DNA from 4 places in the Streptomyces aurantiaciflavus genome. Region 2 is predicted to be linked to each of the others. Evidence: riboswitches for the same ligand, from Rfam matches in the RefSeq annotation. Region 2 holds a riboswitch; each other region holds the start of a gene.
The links. Region 2 has a riboswitch for cyclic di-AMP ahead of ACPT94_RS38415 (M23 family metallopeptidase). Riboswitches for the same ligand answer to the same signal wherever they lie in the genome.
Positions count from the first base shown of each region.

Region 1: linked by a shared signal. The riboswitch ahead of ACPT94_RS31100 (M23 family metallopeptidase) and the one ahead of ACPT94_RS38415 (M23 family metallopeptidase) in region 2 are both predicted to bind cyclic di-AMP.
Region 3: linked by a shared signal. The riboswitch ahead of ACPT94_RS35520 (transglycosylase SLT domain-containing protein) and the one ahead of ACPT94_RS38415 (M23 family metallopeptidase) in region 2 are both predicted to bind cyclic di-AMP.
Region 4: linked by a shared signal. The riboswitch ahead of ACPT94_RS07905 (transglycosylase family protein) and the one ahead of ACPT94_RS38415 (M23 family metallopeptidase) in region 2 are both predicted to bind cyclic di-AMP.

Region 1 is NZ_JBNCAQ010000031.1:56,168-60,370, forward strand. It holds gene ACPT94_RS31085 (SGNH/GDSL hydrolase family protein) at 1-229, opposite strand, end outside; gene ACPT94_RS31090 (DUF6250 domain-containing protein) at 376-1,083, opposite strand; gene ACPT94_RS31095 (hypothetical protein) at 1,098-1,253, opposite strand; gene ACPT94_RS31100 (M23 family metallopeptidase) at 1,508-2,506, opposite strand; cyclic di-AMP (ydaO/yuaA leader) riboswitch at 2,511-2,669, opposite strand; gene ACPT94_RS31105 (alpha-galactosidase) at 2,976-4,203, opposite strand, start outside.
Region 2 is NZ_JBNCAQ010000049.1:47,642-51,844, forward strand. It holds gene ACPT94_RS38400 (MarR family winged helix-turn-helix transcriptional regulator) at 1-83, opposite strand, end outside; gene ACPT94_RS38405 (dihydrofolate reductase family protein) at 389-1,516, shown strand; tRNA gene ACPT94_RS38410 (tRNA-Met) at 1,680-1,753, shown strand; cyclic di-AMP (ydaO/yuaA leader) riboswitch at 2,111-2,268, shown strand; gene ACPT94_RS38415 (M23 family metallopeptidase) at 2,278-3,306, shown strand; gene ACPT94_RS38420 (aldo/keto reductase) at 3,444-4,203, shown strand, end outside.
Region 3 is NZ_JBNCAQ010000041.1:14,326-18,528, reverse strand. It holds gene ACPT94_RS35530 (GNAT family N-acetyltransferase) at 1-404, opposite strand, end outside; gene ACPT94_RS35525 (HAD family hydrolase) at 726-1,550, shown strand; gene ACPT94_RS35520 (transglycosylase SLT domain-containing protein) at 1,674-2,144, opposite strand; cyclic di-AMP (ydaO/yuaA leader) riboswitch at 2,148-2,328, opposite strand; gene ACPT94_RS35515 (peptide MFS transporter) at 2,666-4,168, opposite strand.
Region 4 is NZ_JBNCAQ010000005.1:283,607-287,809, forward strand. It holds gene ACPT94_RS07895 (cytochrome P450 family protein) at 1-878, shown strand, start outside; gene ACPT94_RS07900 (transglycosylase family protein) at 1,092-2,138, shown strand; cyclic di-AMP (ydaO/yuaA leader) riboswitch at 2,344-2,510, shown strand; gene ACPT94_RS07905 (transglycosylase family protein) at 2,515-3,213, shown strand; gene eno (phosphopyruvate hydratase) at 3,595-4,203, shown strand, end outside.

The DNA of each region.
Region 1 (4,203 bases), on a different contig from region 2:
AGACCAGGTCGGGCGCGCGCTCCACCGCCTTCGGCAGTTGGTCCGCCATGATCTGGTCGAGCAGCTTTCCGCGCACCGCCAGGTTGGTGTACTGGAAGTCGCCCTCGGGCCGCCGGTCCGCGAGCAGTACCGCGAACCGGTCGGCCCAGCCGACGAACGCCCCGTCGGGGCCGGGGTCGCCCACGCCCTCGGTGAAGCTGTCCCCCACCGCCACGTACGACCCGATCACTGATCTGTTGTCACTCTTCGAATCGTCTGCCACAGGAGTGCATGATCCTCCTTCGAATGTGACCTACGCGACCGTAGGCAGGGGTTGACGTGCGGTGAGATAAGCCACTCCTAAAGAGTTTGCCAATCAGGGAATAAGGCACCCCGTCAGCCACGTCGACGCAGCGACCACACCCGGAAGCCGCTGATCCGGAAGTGGCTCCAGGTGGTGCGGAACGCGAAGTGCCCGCTGGTGTAGGGCTCCGGGTCGGTGTAGTCGAAGACGAGCCGCCCGTTGTTCCACCACCGGACGGTGGAGCCGTCGGAGACGATCCGCACACGGTTCGGCTCGTTCGCCACGAGCAGCGGCTCGGTGTAGTCGAGAATCAGGGGCCGCACCCCCGCCTGGCCGACGTAGCGGCGCAGCCGGGTGGTGGTGTTGGTGTTGGCGCCGTAGCCGACGTAGTACGTCTTCAGGTGGTCGTACTCCGCCAGCGCCCCGCCGCGCGGGGTGGCGAAGAGGTCGTCCGGGGAGCGGACGTCGACGGCGTTCCAGAAGTTGTTGAGGTCGGAGACGCGGTCGTTGACGCCGCCCGCGGAGACCGGGGTCGCGGTGTACTCGAGGACGTACGGCCCTTCGAGGCGCTGCTTGAACCAGATGGTCGCGCCGGCGGGCACGTCGACCTCCAGCGTCCCGCGGGAGGCGGTGACGGTGCCGCCGTTCTCCAGTTCCACGGCCCACTTGCCGAGGCCGTGGCGGAAGTCGTCGTGGGCGACGAGGCGGCGGTGGCGGGGCGAGGCGCTCGCGGTGGGGGCGAGGGCGGACAGGGCGGCGCCGGCGGCCAGGGCGCCGAAGGCTCTGCGCGTGGTCGTCATGGGATGCGGCTCCTTCAGTGGGCGGGGGTGATGAGGGAGGGCTGCGGGACACGGCGGGTCTCGGTGCCCGCGTAGCGCTCGGCCGCCTGGCCCCCGGGCGGGGAGCAGAGCCCGGCCGGCAGGGCGGCAGCGGTGACGGCGACGGCTCTTCGGCGTCGGACGGGGTTCACTCGGGACCTCCACAGAGCGTCAGAAAGCGCTTGCACCTGACGGAGATCACTGTGTCCCGACTCCGGCCCGGCTGTCGACGCCCGGGGGCGACCTGCCACAGGACCGCAATGAAACGATCATGAAAAAGCGAAGCCGACCATGGCGGTCGGCACCCGCACACCGGCCCGACGGGTGCCGCGCACGCCGAAGGCCGGACCCGTGGATCGGGATCCGGCCTTCGGTGTGCGTGTCAGGCAGGTGGTCGTGCGGGAGGTCAGCCGACCGGGACGCCGCGGGCGCGGAGGTAGGCGACCGGGTCGACGTCCGAGCCGTAGTTCGGCGTGGTGCGGATCTCGAAGTGCAGGTGCGGGCCGGTCACGTTGCCGGTCGCGCCGGACAGGCCGACCTGCTGACCCGCGGAGACGGTCTGGCCGGCCGAGACCGAGAGCTGGGACAGGTGGCCGTACTGCGCGTAGTAGCCGTCGGCGAGCCTGATGACGACCTGGTTGCCGTACGCGCCGCCCCAGCCCGCGGAGACGACCGTGCCCGCGCCGACCGCCTTGAGCGAGGTGCCGGTCGGGACGACGAAGTCGACGCCGGTGTGGTAACCGCTGGACCACATGCTGCCGGACATGTGGTACGGGGTGCCGACGGTGGCGCCGGCCACGGGCTGGACGTAACCGGTGGCGTTGCCGGTGAGCTCGGCGGCCTCGGTGGTCGACGTCTTCGACGCGGAGGACTGTGAGGCCGAGGACTTGGAGGAGTCCGACGACTTCGAGGACTTCGACGACTGCGAGGACTTCGAGGAGGAGGACGAACCGGTCGAAGCGGACGGCGACTTGGTGGCGCCGGCCGTGGCCTTCTTGCCGATCGAGAGCTTGAGGCCGGGGTGGATGAGCGACGGGTTGCCGCCGACGGCCTCACGGTTGTCCTCGTAGAGCCGCTGCCAACCACCGCTGACGTGCTGCTCGTCGGCGATCTTCGAGAGGTAGTCGCCGGCCCGCACCGTGTAGGTCGTGGCGCTCGCGGCGGACTTCGACTCGGCGGCGGACTTCTGCGCGACCGGGACGGCCTGAACGGCCTTTTCCGAAACCGAGGAAACCGAGGAAACCGAGGAAATCGACTGGGCGGCCGCCGACTGGGCCGGCGCGGCATGGGCGCCGGTGGCCCCGATGAGCGGGAGTGCGAGCGCGGCGCCGCCGGTTCCGGCGGCGGCGATGGAGCGGGTGAAGCGCTGGGGCTTCGGACGGCGGTGCTTACCCTTCGCGGGCATGGCGAATTCCTCTCCGGCGCCTGCGAGGTGAGCTGTCGGGTGCGGACTGGAGATGTCCGGCCGTACCGAGGCACGGCTTTACCCCAAGCCTGTTCCGGAGACCGGAACAGGCGGTTCTGCCTGTGGGTCCCCCGCTCCTGCCGTGCACGGGTGAGTGTGTGCGGGCTCCGGGCGGCGGCAGGATTGGGCGTCCGTCCGGAGTGGAGTGGAACGTAAGCGACCTAGACGCACAGGGACAAGCAGAGGTTGCGCTGTTCACGCCTTTCTCTTGATCCGCTGCGAGAATTCCCCGTCACGCTCCGTGCATCAAAAGGGCCGCTTTCCATGGAACGCCCTTGAAAAGCGCCATAATTACGTGAACATGACGGGCGACGCACGGTCACGAATATGACGCTCCTCACGTGACAGCCCTCCAGGATCCTTTATTCCGGAGCGAGTTGGAATGAAGGATCCAATTCGGACAGAAACCTCAGATGCGACGCAGACGGATAACCGCCGCATCAAGGTCGCCCCGCAGTCCGGTGCGCAACCCGTGGTGCAACAGCACCGCCCCCCGGTACGCTTCGCCCGTTTCGAGGCATTCGTACGATGCCGTCGGGTCGAGGCCGCGCAGCCGCAGCGCCGGAACCGGCTCGCCGTACCGCTGCGCCTGGAGCCAGGCGAGGACGACGGCCTCGTCCCCGCGCACGTACTGCACCGCGCTGAGCCCGCCCTCCGGGGCCCGCAGCCGGTAGAGGTCGCCGTGCTGCACCAGGGGCCGGATCTCCTTGTAGAGCTCCACCCAGCGCCCGGCCTCGTCGAGTTCCTCCTCGGTCCACTCGGCGAGGTCGCCGCCGACGCCGAGCACCCCCGCCATGGCGCTGACGAACCGGAAGCGCAGCGAGCTGACCCGCCCGTTGAGCTGGGTGTTGGGGCTGTCGGTGACCCAGGCGGCCATGACCCGTGCGGGGTGGATCTGGCTGAAGCCGTGCTGGATGGCGAGCCGGTCCAGCGGGTCGGTGTTGTCGGAGGTCCACACCTGGTCGGTGCGGCTCATGACCCCGAGGTCGATCCGCCCGCCACCGCCCGAGCAGGACTCGAAGGCCACGCCCGGGTGGGCCGCCCGCAGCCGGTCCAGCAGCGCGTACAGGGCGCGCACATGGTCGACCCAGAGCCGCTGGGCGTAGGAGTCGTCGGGCCAGCCGGCGTCGGTGAAGCAGCGGTTGAAGTCCCACTTGACGTAGTCGATGGGCGCGCTGGACAGGAGCGTGTGGAGCTGCTCCCACAGGTACTCCTGGACGTCCTCGCGCGCGAGGTTGAGTACGAGCTGATTGCGGAATTCCGTCCGCTTTCGTCCCGGCTGGAACTGCACCCAGTCGGGGTGCGCCCGGTACAGGTCGCTGTCCGGGTTGACCATCTCGGGCTCCACCCAGATGCCGAACTGCATGCCGAGCTCGTGCACCTGGTCGGCGAGCGGCTTGAGGCCGTTGGGGAAGCGGTCGGGGTTGGGCCGCCAGTCGCCGAGCCCGGCGTGATCGCCGGTGCGCGCCCCGAACCAGCCGTCGTCGACCACGAACAGCTCGACGCCGATGGCCGCGGCGCGCCGGGCGAGGGTCGCCTGCTGCTCCTCGGAGATGTCGAAGTAGGTGGCCTCCCAGGAGTTGAACAGCACCGGCCGGTCCCGTTCCGCGTCCGGGATCACGTGCGCGCGCTGGTAG
Region 2 (4,203 bases):
ATGGCGTCCTCCAGGAGGAGGTATCCGGCGACGTACGCGCGCCAGGCGCGTTGCTCCTCGGGGGTGAGCCAGCGGGTCGTCATGCCACCAGTGTAGGTTTGTTTCAAACTTGAACCAAGAGCTGTCCCGGCCGGATACCGCTCGGCCAGGTTCCACGGAGAAAGGCCACCCGGCCGAGCCGCCGCCGACCCTGGCCCACCGCCGGCCCCAACCGCTGCCAGACCCGACCCGTCAGCCCCGACCGCCGACAGACCCGACCGCCGACAGACCCGACCCGCTTCCAGCCCCGACCCGCCGGCCCCGACCACCGACAGACTCAGCCCGCTGTCACGCCCAACCCGCCGCCAGACCCAGTCCGCCGCCAGAACCAGCCCGGGAGACCGCGCCGATGCCGTACCCGTACGTCCTGCTGTCCGCCGCCGTCTCCCTCGACGGCTACCTCGACGACACCGGCCCCGACCGCCTGCTGCTCTCCAGCCCCGCCGACTTCGACCGGGTCGACGAGGTGCGCGCCTCCGTCGACGCGATCCTGGTCGGCGCCGGCACCATCCGCGCCGACAACCCCCGGCTCCTGGTCAACTCGCCCGACCGCCGGGCGGCCCGCCTGGCCGCGGGCAAGCCGGAGTACCCCCTCAAGGTCACGGTCAGCGGCTCCGGCGAGCTGGACCCGGCGGCGAAGTTCTGGCACACGGGCGGCGAGAAGGTCGTGTACACGACCGACAGGGGCGCCGAACGCGCCCGCGCACTCGGCATCGCCGCCGACGTCGTCCCCCTGGGCCCCGGCCTCGACTGGCGACGACTCCTCGAACACCTTTACGACGTCCGGGGCGTACGGCGGCTCATGGTCGAGGGCGGCGGCACCATCCACACCCAGCTCCTGCAGGAGGGCCTCGCCGACGAACTCCAGCTCGTCCTGGCCCCCCTGTTCGTCGGCGAGCCGAACGCGCCCCGGCTCTTCGGTCCGGGCGGCTACCAGGGCGGACGGCTGCGGCTCGTCGAGACGCGCCGCATCGAGGACGTCGTCCTCATGCGCTACGAGCCCACCGCACCCGGCACCGGCCCGCTCCCCGCCGCCGCCGACCGGCACTGGCTGGCCCTCGCCTGCGAGCTGGCGGCCGCCTGCCCGCCCTCGCGGACCGCGTTCAGCGTGGGCGCGGTGGTGGTGGCCGCCGACGGGACGGAGCTGGCCCGCGGCCACTCCCGGGAGGCCGGCGACCCCGTCGTCCACGCCGAGGAGGCGGCTCTCGCGAAGATCGACCCCGCCGACCCCCGACTGCCCACCGCCACCGTCTTCACCAGCCTGGAACCCTGCACCCGGCGCTCCTCCCGCCCGGCGCCCTGCGCCCGCCTCATCCTCGACGCGGGTGTCCGCCGGGTCGTGACGGCCTGGCGGGAGCCGGACACCTTCGTCCACGCGGCCGACGGCACCGGGCTGCTGACGGCGGCGGGCGTGGACGTCGTCGTACTCCCGGACTACGAGGAGCAGGCCAAGGCACCCAACAGCCACCTGTTGTGAGCCCCCCGGGGGGGACCCCTGTGATCCGGTCGGTGTCCCCTCGGAGCCGGTCGGGACTCCCTTGTGAGCTGGTCGGGGACTCCCTCATGAGCTGGTCGGACAGCCCATGAATCAACCGTTGTGCTTCGTGTCCCACGCATGGCGTACACTGGTGTCATACCGACGCGGGGTGGAGCAGCTCGGTAGCTCGCTGGGCTCATAACCCAGAGGTCGCAGGTTCAAATCCTGTCCCCGCTACTCAAGGCCGAGGGCCGGAACCCGAATCAGGGTTCCGGCCCTCGGTGCGTTCATCCACTTCCCCGTACTTCCCCGTACTTCCCCGCATGTCTTCACCCTTGATCATCATCACGGCCGGTGACCGGGTGAGCGCCGTCCGCATAACATCTGAGTCACCATCAAAACCCGTGTGACCCCTGATGCGCCCCTGAGGTATCTCCTAGCGAAGGTCAACTCGCCCGTTTTTCACCGGACGTGGGACAAAAGTCCAGGCCAAAAATGTTGTTGATCAAGCGGAACGGCTTGGAATCCCGGGCCCGGGTCTATTAACGTTCGATAACGCAGCGCGGTCGTCCCAGCCGTCACAAGAGGCGGCTCCGTGCGCACGCGCCGAATCCCGTAAGGGAACCGGGGAACCACCACCTTGGGGTGAATCACGCGGAAGCCGCCGTGTAACAACGGCCGGTATACGCGCGTAGGAGACCTTCCCGCTCCGAACCCGTCAGCTAACCCGGTAGGCGACGGAAGGAAAGGAGTACGCCCGCGTGGCGTCCAACCGGCCTGCCCCAGAAGCCCCCAGCGCGCCCAGCCAGACCTTCGGCTACGGCAGCTACCGCACCGACGAGGGCCCCTGGGAGGAGTGGAACCCCACCGAGGAGTCCATTCGCCCGGTTCGCGGCCGGCACCGCGTCGCCAAGTCCAAGCAGCGCGGCGGACTCGCCCGCAGCTCCACCGTCCTCGGCGTAGGCGTCATAGCCGCCGTCGGCGGCGCGGGCATGGCCAGCGCCAACACCGGCAAGCCGCCGGTCTCCATCTCCATGCCGGACCTCCCCTCCGTGGGTTCCCTGATCTCGGACGAGGACACCCCCGAGGAGACGGCGCCCGCCCTCAGCACCTTCGGCACCTCCGTCGCCACGGACGACAGCACGGAGAGCGCCGCCGACGCCGGCGAGGCGCTGCGCAGCCGGATCATGGCGCAGGCCGAGTCGCAGCAGAGCCAGATCGAGGCCAAGGCCCTGGCCGCCGCCAAGGCCGCCGCGGCCAAGGCGGAGGCCGACGCGGCAGCCAAGGCCAAGCAGGAGGCGGAGGCCAAGGCCGCCGCCGCGAAGAAGAAGGCCGCCGAAGAGGCCGCGAAGAAGGCCGAGGCCGAGCGCCTCGCCGAGCTCGCCAAGCAGTACACGCTGCCGACCTCCTCGTACACCATCACCTCGACCTTCGGCCAGGCCGGCGCCTACTGGTCCTCCGGGTACCACACCGGCCTCGACTTCGCCGCCCCCACCGGCACCCTGATCAAGGCCGTGCACAGCGGCACCATCACCTCCGCAGGCTGGGACGGGTCGTACGGGTACAAGACCGTGCTCACCCTCGACGACGGCACCGAGATCTGGTTCGCCCACCAGTCCTCCATCAGCGTCAGCGTCGGCCAGAAGGTCTCCACCGGTGAGGTCATCGGCCGAGTCGGCGCCACCGGCAACGTCACCGGCGCCCACCTCCACCTGGAGGTCCACCCCGGCGGCAGCAGCTCCGGCATCGACCCGGGAGCCTGGCTGCGGGAGCACGGCGTGAACCCCTGAGTCTTCCGGGGAGTTTCCGGAGGTTCCCGGGGGTCGGTGAGGTCTCCCGCGTTCTCCCCGGACATTTCCCGGATGTTTGCGAACCCTTGGCCGGAGACGCGGAATGCGCGCCTCCGGCCAAGGCGTTGACGCAGAGCATGACTTCTCTGCGCAAGCTCGGTTCCTCCGACCTCGAGGTCTTCCCGCTCGCCCTCGGCGGCAACGTCTTCGGCTGGACCGCCGACGAGACGGCCACCTTCGCCGTCCTCGACGCCTACACGGCCGCCGGCGGCAACTTCGTCGACACCGCCGACTCCTACTCGGCCTGGGTCGACGGCAACAGCGGCGGCGAGTCCGAGACCCTGATCGGCAAGTGGGTGAAGGCGCGCGGCAACCGCGACGACGTCGTGATCGCCACGAAGGTCAGCCAGCACCCCGACTTCCAGGGGCTGAGCGCCACCAACATCAAGGCCGCTGCCGACGCCTCCCTGCGCCGCCTCGGCACCGACCACATCGACCTCTACTACACCCACTTCGACAAGCCCGAAGTGCCCGTCGAGGAGATCATCGGCGCCCTCGACGACCTGGTGAAGGCCGGCAAGGTCCGGCACATCGCCGCCTCCAACATCTCGCCCGAACGCCTGCGGGCCTCCCTGGACTTCTCCGACCGCGAGGGCCTCGCCCGGTACGTGGCCCTCCAGCCGCACTACAACCTGGTCTCCCGCGACACGTACGAAGGCGAACTCCAGGACGTCGCCGCCGCCTCGGGGCTCGCCGCCGTGCCGTACTTCTCGCTGGCGTCCGGCTTCCTCACCGGCAAGTACCGGCCCGGCACGACCGTGGACAGCGCACGGGCCGAGGGCGCTGCGAAACACCTGGAGACCGAGCGGGGCCAGAAGGTCCTCGCCGCCCTGGACG
Region 3 (4,203 bases), on a different contig from region 2:
CCCTTCTCCACGTCGATGACGTAGGCCGCGTACTCGGCGGCCGCATGCGCGGTGAACAGCCCTTGTTCCGCCTCCAGGTTGTCGAAGGCGAAGCTCGACAGAGAACATGCCCGCATCAGTTCGCCCGCGTCGAGTCCGATACCCGGGCTCAGCACGGCTCCCTGGGCGTCCGAGACGCCGTACGCGAGGGCCTGGCCCTGGCCGAACCGGCCGCGCTCATGGGGCAGGAAGCCGACCGGCTCGCGCCCCTCGTACACCACCGCCACCCGCGCGCGGGGCCGTACGCGCCCCACGGCGTCGGCGAACTCCGGTTCCATGAACGGGTTGCGCGGGACTGTCGAGGCGGCGCGCAGCGCACGCCACCGCTCCCGTTCCCCCTCGCCGAGATCCTCCGGCCTCAGCACACGAATACGTCCACTGCTCAACCTGACCCCCCGATCAAGTCCCCCCTGGACCCTTGGACGGTACCGCTCCAGACAGTTCGGGCGGTAGGTAGCGGAGCATGTTGTTGCCAACTGGTGCAGAGGCCTTTAACCGGCCGGTACCCGGCGTTGCGCCAGAAAGCCGTTTCTCGCCCCCCGGTTTCTTTGCCCGCGGTTTTCCTTTCCGCGCGGGCCCCCGCTCCGTGCGGCGGTGTCGGGCGGGGGTGGCGAGGAGCCGGCGGGCACCGCCCGGGGCTGAACGGTCGGTGAGTTGGAAGCGGCCCGGATCCGTATTCTCTGATCATGGCCGCACCCCTCGCACCTGCCGCGCGCTGCGCGTACCCCCTCATCGCCACCGACCTGGACGGAACGCTGCTCCGCGGCGACGACACCTTCTCCGACCGGTCGCTCGACGCGCTCGCGCGGGTGGCGGCCGCCGGCGCCCGCCATCTGGTGGTGACGGGCCGCCCGGCACCCCGGGTACGGCCGCTGCTGGCGAACCTGCGCAGCAGGGGGCTCGCGGTGTGCGGACAGGGCGCGCAGTTGTACGACGCCGGCGCGAACCGTCTGCTGTGGTCGGTCACCCTGGACCGGGAACTGGCCGGGACCGCGCTCGAGAAGATCGAGGCGGAGGTCGGGCAGGTGTACGCGGCCGTCGACCAGGACGGCGTCGACGGGCTCACGCTCATCGAGCCGGGCTACCGGATGCCGCACCCGACCCTGCCGGCCCTGCGCGTCGGCGCGCGCGAGGACCTGTGGTGCGAGCCGATCAGCAAGGTGCTGCTGCGCCATCCCACGCTGTCCGACGACGAGTTGGCGGCGACGGCCCGCTCGGTGGTCGGCTCGCTCGCGACCGTGACCATGTCGGGGCCGGGCACGGTGGAGCTCCAGCCGTGCGGCATCACCAAGGCGACGGGGCTGGCCCTGGCCGCCGAACACCTCGGGCTGAGGCCGCAGGACACGATCGCCTTCGGTGACATGCCCAACGACATCCCGATGTTCGACTGGGCGGCGCACGGCGTCGCGATGGCCAACGCCCATCCCGAACTCAAGGCCGTGGCCGACGAGGTGACGACATCGAACGAGGACGACGGCGTGGCCGTCGTCCTCGAACGCCTCTTCCCCTGAGGGCCGCGGCCGCGCAGGAGTCGCACGCCGGTCACACGCCGGTCGTGCGCCAGTTGTGCGCCGGTCGTGCGGGAGTCCTGACGGAGTGGGGAGTGGTGGGAGCGGGGAGTGCGGGGGAGGGGATCAGTACGCGCCGAACACGTTGTCGATCGAGCCGTACCGCGCGGCCGCGTAGTTGCAGGCGGCGGTGATGTTGGCGACCGGGTCGTACGGGTCGTACGAGGTGCCGGGCACGTGGTACGCGGCGAAGGTCGGGTCGATGACCTGGAGCAGGCCCTTGGACGGGATGCCCTTGGCCGCGTTGGAGTCCCACAGGTTGATGGCGTTCGGGTTGCCCGAGGACTCGCGCATGATGTTGCGGTAGATGCCGTTGTAGGTGCCCGGAATGCCCCTCTCCGCCATGATCGCGAGCGACTCGCGGATCCAGCCGTCGAGGTTGTTGGGGTACCCGGCGAGTGTGGTCGCCGAGGTCTCGGTGGGGGCCGCGGAGGCGCTGGTCGCGCCGATGAACGGGAGGGCGAGCACGGCGGCGCCGGTGCAGGCGACGGAGATGGCGCGGGTGAAGCGGCGGCGGGGCTGAGCGGCAGCGGGCATGGGGAAGTTCCTCTCCGGCGCCTGCGAGGTGAGCTGTCGGGTTCGGGCGGGGAGGTGCCCGGCCGGCCGCCGTACGGATACGGCGACGCGGCTTCACCCCGAGCCGGTCCGGTACGTGTCTGACGTACCGTCCGGCGGCCTACCTGGGTCCCCCGCTCCTGCCGTGCGCGAGTGGTTCGTCGATGGGGTGCCGGGCGGCGGCAGGATGAGGCGTCTGCCCGACTGGGCGGGAACGTATGCGAGAGCACATGTCCGGAACAAGTGCCGGATTCACAGAAAGCCCCTATTGACCTTGATCTGCGGCGTATGGGGTGCTTGATCCTTTGCGTTCGCCAACCTTCAACTCGCTTGCCGGAAAAGCGGAATGACTTATTCCGGTGAAGGGTGCGGTTCTTTTGTGAAGTGAGCCAACTCACCCGCATTCACAAGAGGTGCGAATCGGACGTAAATCCCAAGTCCCTTTTAAAGGGGCGCGCGTGGAATGTGCCGTACGGAGGGGTGCGGGCGGGGCGTGCGGCAGCTCAGCGGACGGGGTGCATCGTGCGGCGCAGCCAGGGGGCGGCGGACAGGACGGCCAGGCCCGCGGCGAGCGCGATCGCGCCGTTGACGCCGAAGTAGGCCCGCGGGGAGACGTCGTCGTAGAGCTTCACCGTCTGCGCCTGGATGCCACCCGCGAGGGCCGGGGAGAGGAACCACAGGGACATGGTCTGGCTGGAGAAGGCCGCCGGGGCGAGCTTGGTGGTGGCCGACATGCCGGAGGTCTCCAGGAGGACGTGGCCGAGGCCGAGCAGCAGGTACGCGCCGACGATCCACCAGACGGACATGGGGTGGGCGCCGGAGGACTGCGCGGACGTCGGCAGGACCATGAGCAGGAACGACAGGCCGCCCAGGACGACGCCCAGGGCGATCTTGTTCGAGGCGTGCGGCTGGGCGCGGCCCATGCGCACCCACAGGGCCGCGACGAAGGGGGCGAGGCCGATCTCGAAGGCGGCCAGGGCGGAGGCGTACCAGCTCGCCGGGAAGGCGAAGCCGAGGATCGTCGTCTCGGCGTTCGCCGACGCCAGCAGCACCATCGTGGAGTACGCCTGGAACAGGACGAAGTTGAAGACCGTCGAGGCCAGGAAGAGCACGGCGTACGGGCGCAGCCGGCCGCGCTCCTCCTGGGTCACCCCGGGACTCGCGAACATCACCGCGAAGCAGGCGACCGGGGCGAGCACCGAGGCGAGGGTGAGCAGATCGACGAAGCGGGCCAGGGTCAGCCAGCCGGCCGCCGCGAGCAGCACGCCGACGGCGGTGGCGACGACGAGGCCGGTGACGATCCTGTGGAGCGCGAGGCGCATCGCGGCGGGCGCGAGGGCGCATTCCGCCGTGTGCTTTCGCCCGGACAGGTGACGGCGGCCGGTCGCATACTGGGCCAGGCCGAACGTCATACCGATCGCGGCCACCGAGAAACCCCAGTGCCAGCCCTGGTGGTCGCCGAGCCGGCCGGTGATCAGCGGGCCCGTGAAGGCGCCGATGTTGATCGCCGTGCAGGCGAGCGCGAAGCCGGCGTCTCGGCGGTCGTCGTCGGTGCGGTACAGCTTGCCGGCCATGGTGGCCGCGTTCGGCTTGAGCAGGCCGGTGCCCGCGCCGGCCAGGCCGAGGCCCACCCAGGTCGTGCCGGCCGTGGGCACCGCCATGGCGTAGTGGCCGCAGGCGATCAGGATGCCGCCCCACAGCACCGCGCGGTACGAGCCCAGGACGCGGTCGGCGAGCCAGCCGCCGGCGACGCAGAGCAGATGGACGAGGGCGCCGTAGGCCGCCGCGAGGGAGGCGGCGGTCCCCGCCGGCAGGCCCAGACCGCCGTGCGCCACCGTGTCGGCGAAGCAGAGCACCAGGACGGCCTGCGTGCCGAGGAACGAGAAACGCTCCCAGGCCTCCAGACCGCAGAGGGTGAGCAGGCCCCGGGGCTGGCCGAAGAAGGCGTGGTCCTCGCGGGGAGGGGGTCGGTCGTCGGGTTCGACGTCTACCTCTGCGCGGGACATGAATCACTACTTCCCGGTGAGTCGATAAATGTCCG
Region 4 (4,203 bases), on a different contig from region 2:
GGTTCGCCCCGCAGGGCACCGCCGACCTCATCCACGACTTCGCGTTCCCCCTCCCCATCTACGCCATCTGCGACCTCCTCGGCGTTCCCCGCGAGGACCAGGACGACTTCCGGGACTGGGCGGGCATGATGATCCGGCACGGGGGAGGCCCGCGCGGTGGTGTCGCGCGGTCGGTGAAGAAGATGCGCGGCTATCTCGCCGAACTCATCCACCGCAAGCGCGAGGCCCTGTCCGCCGAGCCCACGCCCGGCGAGGACCTCATCTCGGGCCTCATCCGCGCCTCCGACCACGGCGAGCACCTCACCGAGAACGAGGCCGCCGCCATGGCCTTCATCCTCCTGTTCGCCGGCTTCGAGACGACCGTCAACCTCATCGGCAACGGCACCTACGCCCTCCTCACCCACCCCGAGCAGCGGCACCGGCTCCAGGACTCCCTGAACTCCGGCGACCGCGCCCTCCTCGAAACCGGCGTCGAGGAACTCCTGCGCTACGACGGCCCCGTGGAACTCGCCACCTGGCGCTTCGCCACCCGCCCCCTCACCCTCGGCGGCCAGGACATCGCCCCCGGCGACCCCGTCCTCGTCGTCCTCGCGGCCGCGGACCGCGACCCGGCACGCTTCACCGACCCCGACGTCCTCGACCTCTCCCGCCGCGACAACCAGCACCTCGGCTACGGCCACGGCATCCACTACTGCCTCGGCGCCCCGCTCGCCCGCCTGGAGGGCCAGACCGCCCTCGCCACCCTCCTCACCCGTCTCCCCGACCTCCGGCTCGCCGCCGACCCGGCCGACCTGCGATGGCGCGGCGGCCTCATCATGCGCGGACTGCGCACCCTGCCCGTGGAGTTCACCCCCGTAGCACCGGCTGAACCACGCTGAACCGGGGCCCACCTTTCGCACCCGTCCGCTGACCCGCCGTGATGTGGCCGTACGGCGAAGCAAAGGTGACCGTTCCTCAACTCTGTGATCTTCACGTGATCTGCGCGGCATTAACTTGTGACAAGTGATCGTCTGCCGATACGTTCACTCGTCAGCGCGGCGACCCCGCTTCGGTCGCCGCGCGGGCACTGCTGTCTCGAGAAAGGCGCCCGCATGCTCTCCGGGAACGGTCGTCACCGTCGCCCCCGCCAGGCCCCGGCCCTCCTCGTCGCGGCCGGGGTGACCGGTTCCGCCATCGCCATCCCGCTGCTCGGCGCCTCCGGCGCGAGCGCCGCCGACGGCACGGTGTGGGACAAGGTCGCGGAGTGCGAGACCGGCGGCTCCTGGAGCGCTGACAAGGGCGGCGGTGAGTACGGCGGCCTGTCCCTGACCCAGGAGGACTGGGAGAAGTACGGCGGCCTCGACTACGCCTCGCGCCCCGACCTGGCCAGCCGCAACCAGCAGATCTCCGTCGCCCAGAAGCTCCTCGCCGACCAGGGCGTCGGCGCGTGGGGCACCTGCGGGCTGACGTCCGGGCTCAGCAAGGAGTCCGGCTCGCTGGACCTGGACACGGGCGTGGCGGGCGACTCGTCCGACTCCTCCATAACGTCCGGCTTGTCCGACCTGTCGAAGGGCTCGTCCGGCTCCTCGGACTCCTCCGGCTCCTCGAAGGATTCCGGCGACACCTCCACCGACCCGTCCGCCGACTCCTCACCGGATTCCACGAATTCGCCCTCCTCGTCCCCTTCATCCCCTTCGTCTTCCACCTCCTCCACGCCGGGCGGCTCCGCCGCGTCCGGCCCGTCCACCGGCGCCGACGCGAGCGGTTCACCGGCGGGCGACAGTTCGTCCACGGGCACCCGCGAAACGGACGACTCGGACAACTCGGGGCAGAGTGCCGGTTCTTGGAGCCTCGTCGACACCGGTGCGGCCGACACCGCGGCCGACGCGACCGGCTCCGGCCGTCACCGCGGCGGCACCGCCGACGAGAGCGCGACCGACGACAAGTCCGCCGCCTCCTCCGGCCGTCACGCCGCGAGCACCCTCGGCGGCACGGCCGGCACCTACACCGTCCGGGCGGGCGACTCCCTCGCCTCCATCGCCGACTCCCTTGACCTCGACGGCGGATGGCGCGCCCTCTACGCCGAGAACAAGGACGTCATCGGCGCCGACCCGAGCGACATCGCTCCCGGTCAGACTCTTGTGACCGGGGTCGAATAGGGCCTAAATCCCGAGAAAACGGGGGGAGTTCACGTCACACTTCGCACCCGAATGTCCGGTTTGGTGAAAGTGTGGGATGAGTCTCAGAAGCGCTGATCGTCTTTGAAATTCCGCCGATCGCGTGTCTACGGTCATGAGCGCTCGGCAACCCGAGCCCCGGCTGTCGCAACGCCGAATCCTGCCAGCGGCCGCCCGGGAACAGTCGTCGCGTCAAGCGCCGCAGGCAGGAGCGGGGGACCCAAGGTAAGTGCCGCACCGGGCAGTTGACGGCCGCGGCTAGGGGTGAAGCCACACCTCCCACGGAGGAGTGGCCGGGCAACTCAACCGGCCCGAACCCGACAGCTCACCTCGCAGGCGTCGGTGAGGGGATCGATCCATGCTGTTTTCCGGCAAGGGCAAGCACCGTCGTCCGTCCAAGGCCACTCGCGCCATCGCCGTCGCCGGTGTCACCACCGCCGCCGTCGCCGCCCCGCTGATGGCGGCCGGCAGCGCCTCCGCCGCCACGGCCTCCGAGTGGGACGCCGTCGCCCAGTGCGAGTCCGGCGGCAACTGGTCCATCAACACCGGCAACGGTTACTACGGCGGTCTGCAGTTCTCCGCCTCCACCTGGGCCGCGTACGGCGGCACGCAGTACGCCTCCACCGCCGACAAGGCCTCCAAGGCGCAGCAGATCGCCGTCGCCGAGAAGGTCCTCGCGAGCCAGGGCAAGGGTGCCTGGCCGGTCTGCGGCAAGGGCCTGTCCAGCGCCGGGTACAACGGCGGCTCCGCCGACAGCGGTTCCGGCTCCGGCTCGTCGGGCGCCAACACCCGTTCGACCGAGGAGCGCAGCGCCTCCCGCTCCGCCGAGCGCCCGGCCACCGAGACCCGGAAGACCCAGAAGACGGTCACCACCCCGACCGGCAAGAAGGTCAAGAAGGGCGACGGCGAGTACAAGGTCGTCAAGGGCGACACCCTCAGCTCCATCGCCGCGGAGCAGAACGTCAAGGGCGGCTGGGAGAAGCTCTTCCAGCTGAACAAGGACATCGTCGAGGACGCCGACCTCATCTACCCGGGCCAGCAGCTGCACCTGAAGTAAGAGGCGGCTCTTACCCAAGTCACAGCCCCCTCACAACCGAGGCCCGCACACTGAAGGCCTCGTGAGGGTGCCCCCCGCCCTCACGGGCTCCCCGCCCCGGTGCGTGTTCCCCCGTACGCACCGGGGCGGGGTTTTTCCTTGCCCGCCCGTGTCCCGCGGTTCACCTCGCGTTCCCGGAGTCGCCCTTCAGTTCCCGGAGTTTCCCCGGCCCCCTTTGTTCCGACCGGGAACAATGTGTACCGTCAGTCTGTCCACGGGACGGTCGGTCGGCTGCCGACGGCCCCGGGACGGTTAGGCTCTAGTCGCAAGGCTCAGCAAGGGCTCATCACGGCCCACACGTGCCCCGCACTACCAGCGTCACATCCCAAGAAGGAGATGCTCGTGCCGTCCATCGACGTCGTCGTAGCCCGGGAAATCCTGGACTCCCGAGGCAACCCCACGGTCGAGGTCGAGGTCGGCCTCGACGACGGCAGCACGGGTCGTGCCGCCGTCCCGTCCGGCGCCTCCACCGGTGCCTTCGAGGCCATCGAGCTCCGCGACGGCGACCCCAACCGTTACCAGGGCAAGGGCGTCGAGAAGGCCGTCCTCGCCGTCATCGAGCAGATCGGCCCGGAGCTGGTCGGCTACGACGCCACCGAGCAGCGCCTGATCGACCAGGCGATGTTCGACCTGGACGCCACCGACAACAAGGGCTCCCTCGGCGCCAACGCCATCCTCGGCGTCTCCCTCGCCGTCGCCCACGCCGCCTCCGAGGCCAGCGACCTGCCGCTCTTCCGCTACCTGGGCGGCCCGAACGCGCACCTGCTGCCGGTGCCGATGATGAACATCCTGAACGGCGGCTCGCACGCCGACTCCAACGTGGACATCCAGGAGTTCATGATCGCCCCGATCGGCGCGGAGTCCTTCTCCGAGGCCCTGCGCTGGGGCACCGAGGTCTACCACACCCTCAAGAAGGTCCTGAAGAACAAGGGCCTGTCCACCGGCCTCGGC